2 regions of the Latilactobacillus parafuchuensis genome follow, and region 2 is predicted to be linked to the other one. Evidence: riboswitches for the same ligand, from Rfam matches in the RefSeq annotation. Region 2 holds a riboswitch; the other holds the start of a gene.

Region 1 (3,142 bases), 1.1 Mb from region 2:
CAATTGGATCAAACGGCCGTTCACGTGGCGGTTAATGATCAATATGCGGGTTATATCACATTTATTGATCACTTACGTTCGGAAGCACCCAAGACGATTCAAGAATTACAAACCTTGGGGTTCCATCAATTGACCATGCTAACGGGGGATCAACAAGCGACTGCGGATCAAATTGCCCAACAAGTCGGCATTACGGATGTTCACGCCGGTTGTCTACCAATTGATAAGATTCATCTGCTCGAACAGACCGCACCAGCTAACCGCCCGATTGTGATGGTTGGTGACGGGGTCAACGATGCACCGTCATTGGCAACGGCCGACGTCGGGATTGCAATGGGCGCACACGGCGCAACCGCTGCCAGTGAATCAGCCGATGTTGTGATTTTAAAAGATGATTTAAACCGGGTTAGTCGTGCCGTTCAGATTGCTCGGGATACAATGAGTATTGCCCGCCAATCCGTATTAATTGGGATTGCCATCTGTGTCGTCTTGATGCTGATTGCTAGTACCGGAATTGTGCCCGCCTTAATTGGGGCGATGTTCCAAGAAGTCGTCGATACAGTTTCAATTTTATATTCACTGAAGGCTCGTAAAGATCGACCATTACTCAAATAATAGGCAAATAAAAACCGTTACCTGATTTTAGGTGACGGTTTTTTTGATGTTATGATTTAGCAGCTTGTTGATCAAACGCCATATCTTTGGGTAAATAAATCGTCGGTAACATGGCGAATAACACGCCTGCGACAATCCCGGTCAAAATGAAGGTCACGATAAAACTACCACCATTAATCACGAGCGAATAATACCACGGATTCATTCCTTTGGGTGCATAAGAGCCCCAGTAAACCACACCGGCAATAAAGTGACAGAAATATTTAGCGAAATTGGCGACTAGCGCGGCCGACCACAATAATGCTAACGTTTTAACTTTTCGGTGTTGCCGAATACTGGTTTGAACTTGATGCTGAAAGATACCAGCAAGGCCAACCACGATGAAGGCAACCGTAAATTCGAAGAGTCCTTGCCAAACGTTTAACACGCTGCCGCTGCCAAGTCCGCGAAGAATTAAATCTAACGTCCCCCAAATAAACGCTGCAATCATGCCTGGCACGGCTCCGCGCCGTAGACTGTAGATCACGATAGGAATAAGACCAAATGAAACTTCAATTGCAGATGGCCCAACAGTATGTGGTACGTATTCCAGAGCAACTGCAAAGGCCGCTAAAATTGCTCCTTCAATTTGAATCAATAAACGCTGATGACGCATAGAAAAACCCCTTTTCTGGTCAACCAACACAAAAAAGGAGTTGTTATATTCAACTCCATCACAATTCCTACGCTTGTCTTAACAAACAGGTTCGAAGGGTCTGATTATTATCACTCTCAGCCAATGGCTCCCCTTTGTGATGGTTAATATTTAATTTTAAGAACGTTTTCAGTATACCTGAATCAGCACCCGTGTCAAGTAATCGATTTCGACTCATTCCATTTTATCCATGGCTGCGCGTTGTTCATCATCGACAACGTGCGTGTATAAATGGGTGGCTTGGGTCGTGGTTTGGCCTAATTGGGTTGCCACAATTGTTTCGCTATGCGTCGCGGTCATTAAATCAGTTGCTAAAGTGTGCCGAAATTTATGCGGCGTTAAGCGCACTCCGAAAGCTTCAGAATATTTTGCCACCAATTTTTCAATAGCGTAATTACTCATCCGTTTCGCCTGACCACGATATTTCGCTACGAATAATGCGTGCTCATTGGCGGTTGTTGCATAACGCGTCTGACGAATTTGAACGTATTCTTGTAAGTAGGGTTGGCCCCAGGGTGCAATTGGGACCGTATCTTGTTGGCCGCCTTTACGAATAACGGTCACGGTTAATTGTTCTAATTTCAGATCCGCTAAATTAGCTTGTGCCAATTCGGATAAGCGAATGCCAGTGGTTAATGCTAAGACGCAGATGGCGACATCGCGTTCACAATTTTGCTGGTAAGAGGCTAATTGCCGATTAGAAAGTTGTTTTGGATAGGTCATCTGCATGAAATCAATAAAATCGTGTTTTTTAGTGCCGGTTAATAGCTTCTGACCGATGTGTCGTGAACGGGTCGCCATAGTTTCGGATGATTTCAGTAATTTAACCTTCTTCATCACGTTACGATAGAAATAAGGCTCACCATCGGCTTGTTCCGCTTCAATCGTTAAAAAGTACCAGAGTGCATTTAAAGCGTTAATTGAGCGATTAACGGCCTGAAAGGAGAGCTTGTGGTGATTAGCTTTGCGTTTGTTCATCAAATAGATCTTATAGAGTTCAATATCTTCTAATTTCATCTTCTCAAGCGCGGTGAGGGGGATTAACCTCGGTTCAGCAACCGTTACGATCTGCTCGTCAATCAGCCAAGAGAAGAAGCGTACGTATTCTTGCAGGTATTGATAGAGCGTCGCCGAGGAATAGGCGTTAGCCTGTCGATTGATATAAAATTTACGAACGTAATCGGGCAAGCTAGTTAAACGTTGTTCACATAATTCTAGATAACGTAATTGATCCATGATTAAAACTCCTTAGAAACCGAATAACTTAATTTTAGCAAAGAAAAGGTGAAAATGCCACAAGTGTTGTTAAAACCATAATTTTAACAACACTTGTTTAATCTTAAAATAGCGCCCCAGCTGATCAGGTTGACATTGGTGGTTTGCAATCGACTGCTGATTATAGATAAATACCGGTATATCAACGCTTTTGCCACGTAACCTAGGTGTTTTACCCGCTAAATAGCTACAATTTAGCTCAAATCAACTTAATGAGCATCTAAATGAGCTGAATATCGGTTTAAAATCATTAATTTACGGTATTTTCAGGCTAATTTAATGGTTTTTAAAGTTCATGCTAACGAATCCAACTCAACGATTGATCAACTGGCTGGACTATGGTAGTTGAATCTTAAGGCTGAATCACACGGCAAGCAGTCATGCAGCAATTCAGAATGGAACTGAAAACGCAATTCGGTTAACGAATTATCGGTCACTAAATTGATTAAGTCAATCTGGTGGTTTAAAACAAGTGCATTAAACAGACTAAATCGATTAAAGAAGCCTCTCTTGATGATTATGATACAACTTCGTATAATATATATTATGTAAACTAGA
Region 2 (3,142 bases):
AATTGCGGCCATTGCGAGCCCTTCAACCAATAACATCAATGGTTGGTTTGCAACTGGATTCTTTAAACTTAAAACATAATCGACTAAACCAGCACTAAAGGCAAATCCGGCTGTCCAGTGGAAGAATGCGGCGATTGCCAATGAAATACCAGTAAAGGCTGCGTGTAACACGTAGAGTGGCCATGCCACAAACATGAATGAGAATTCAAGGGGTTCAGTTACCCCTGTAAAGAATGAGGCAAAACCAGCAGCTAACATTAATGAAGCTGTTGCTTTTTTACGTTCAGGACGCGCATTTTTATAAATCGCATAGGCCCCAGCTGGTAATCCAAACATCATCACTGGGAAGAAACCAGCTTGATACATACCGGTCTTACCAACAATGGCCGTCCCGTTAGCGATCGATTTAGCACCGCCTAAGAAATTCCCGATATCATTAATATTCGCAACGTCAAACCAGAACACTGAATTCAACGCATGGTGTAACCCGGTTGGAATCAATAAACGGTTGAAGAACCCGTAAATCCCAGCCCCGGCCCAACCAAGATTAGAAATTGCTTTACCAAAGGCCACTAATACGGTGAAGACTGCTGGCCAAACGAAGTATAGGATGGCTGAAACAACGACCATGGCAGCGGCGGCCATAATCGGTACCAACCGTTTCCCACTAAAGAAGGACAGCGCCATCGGTAACTTCACGTTATGGAATTTATTGTACATGGCAGCGGCAATTAAACCGGCTAAAATCCCAATTAAGACGTTCCCTTCAATCTTACCAAAAGCAGGATTGACTTTAGCGATGTCTGATAACCCTTGCATCGCTTGAACTGAAGCAGGTGCTAAGATGGTCTTCGGTACTAAGAAAGCTACCAAACCAGCTAAGGCTGCGGCCCCATCTTGATCCTTCGACATCCCTAAAGCTAAACCGACGGCAAATAGTAATGGTAAATTATTTAAAATCGCGCCACTACCACCGGCTAAGAAAATCGTGAAGATGTTAGCATTTGAATCGCCATTGCCAACCCAGTTAGCAATCCCCATTAAGATGGCAGCTGCTGGTAATACGGCAACTGGTAACATCAATGAGCGACCCATTCGTTGTAAGTAATTTTTCATTGCGAATACTCCTTAATATTTTTCGATGTTTTCATTAAACCATTAACAGTTAACAGACGCAAGCGCTTAATTTTTGGTATAGACCTTTATAGATGGCTTTTAAAGCGGTTTCTTTATTTAAAAAAACATTGGTCTATACCTCGTGTATAACTGACTATTTAAACAAATTATTTTCAACAATTATAAAACGGTTGCAAAAGCGACGGCATCCCGTATACTAAGGGTACAATTAAATCGCTTTGCACTAGGGGTGTTCTTTAGAAGAACTGAGATAGATTGATTCAATCTAATCCCTTCGAACCTGTAAGTTCAGACTTGCGTAGGAAAGTGCTCCCTTGCTTATTTGTTAAGCCACTTTTCTATGCCGTCGTGCAGCCAAAAGTGGCTTTTTTGATATTCTAAGGAGGCTCTACCATGAATCAGACCTTATTGAACCAACTGCGGCACACAAATCCAATTGTGGCCAACATCTCGAACCACGTGACCGTCGACCAAGTCGCCAACGTCCAAAACGTGATTGGCGCGTCGCCCATTATGTCCAGTGCACCTGAAGAAGCGGCCGATATCGTTGCGATTGCCCAAGCGATAACCGTTAACATCGGCACGCTCGCCCAACCCCAGATTGATCAAATGGTCACGTTGTTGCAAGCCGCGTATCAAATGCACAAACCGGTTGTCTTAGACCCGGTCGCCGTCGGTTCCTTAACGTATCGTCAAGGCGTAATCGATCAACTACTCACTTTAGGCACCCCCGGTATTATTCGTGGAAATGCCGGTGAGATTGCCTATTTTGCCGGGATTGACTGGCAAGCTAACGGGATTGATGCCGGGAGTGGTCAAGCCGACATCGTTGATTTAGCGCGACAAGCCGCTCGTAAACTGAACACTACGATTCTATTAACGGGTCCAACAGATGTGGTCACCGATGGTCAACGGACGACCCAAATCTTCAACGGGACCCCGCTCTTCCAAACCCACGTCGGCTCTGGTGATATGTTAACCGGCGTTTGCGGTGCGTTCGTCGGCATGCTACCTGACGATCCTTATCAAGCAGCCGTTGCCGCAGCCACTACTTTTGCCGTCACTGGTCAATTAGTTGCTGAAGCGATGCCACAACCGTTACCTGGTAGCTTTTATCTGCAATTATTAGACCGTTTGTTCACGGTGACGACCGAAGAAATCAGTCAAAAAGCCCAATTAAAGGAGTCCAATTAAGATGAACGACTTTCCACAAGCCCTAACGATTGCTGGTTCCGATAGTGGTGGCGGTGCTGGCATGCAAGCTGACATTAAAACGATGCAGGAACGCCACGTTTTTGCCACCAACGTGGTCGTCGCGATTACCGCTCAAAACACACTCGGGGTGCAAGACAGTTTCCCGTTGCCCCTTGAATTGATTACTAAACAATTTGAATCATTGGCAGCCGACTTCCACATTAAAGCCTGTAAAACCGGTATGTTAGCCGATGCCGCACACGTGGCGGCCGTAGCCGAAAATTTACGGCGCTTTGACTTTGGCCCGCTGACGTTAGACCCCGTCATGATTGCTAAGGGTGGAGCCGCACTTTTAACCGAGGATGCGATCACGACTTTACGCAACGAATTATTGCCTCTCGCAACCGTCCTGACGCCCAACTTACCCGAAGCCGAAGTCTTGATTGGTCAATCCGTTAAAACACCAGCTGAGTTCAAGTTAGCCGCCCAAATCTTACAAAAAATGGGCGCGCAAAACATCATCATCAAAGGTGGCCACCAAACGGCGGAACAACAAGCCAACGATTATATTCTATACGCGGATGGCAGTGATGAATGGCTGTCGACACCCCGGATTGAAACGATCCGAACGCACGGGACCGGTGATACGATTTCAGCTTGCATCACGGCGGAACTTGCCAAAGGCACGCCCTTAAAACAAGCGATTCGGATTAGTAAAGCCTATATTCAAGCGGCAATTGCCAATCCGATTGCCGTCGGTCACGGCCATGGTCCGACCAATCACTGGGCGTATCGGGAGGTTGAACATGAC

What was found. A riboswitch is a leader RNA that binds a small molecule or an ion and turns the genes downstream of it on or off. The one in region 2 is predicted to bind thiamine pyrophosphate.
Region 1: another riboswitch for thiamine pyrophosphate. It lies ahead of thiT (energy-coupled thiamine transporter ThiT); the one in region 2 lies ahead of thiM (hydroxyethylthiazole kinase).

Annotation. Positions count from the first base shown of each region.
Region 1 covers NZ_CM143875.1:1,971,891-1,975,032, forward strand. Annotated here, with positions in the region: gene ACVPPQ_RS09755 (heavy metal translocating P-type ATPase) at 1-615, shown strand, start outside; gene thiT (energy-coupled thiamine transporter ThiT) at 665-1,270, opposite strand; TPP riboswitch at 1,318-1,414, opposite strand; gene xerS (tyrosine recombinase XerS) at 1,484-2,545, opposite strand.
Region 2 covers NZ_CM143875.1:840,382-843,523, forward strand. Annotated here, with positions in the region: gene nagE (N-acetylglucosamine-specific PTS transporter subunit IIBC) at 1-1,116, opposite strand, end outside; TPP riboswitch at 1,353-1,459, shown strand; gene thiM (hydroxyethylthiazole kinase) at 1,531-2,331, shown strand; gene thiD (bifunctional hydroxymethylpyrimidine kinase/phosphomethylpyrimidine kinase) at 2,333-3,142, shown strand, end outside; gene thiE (thiamine phosphate synthase) at 3,138-3,142, shown strand, end outside.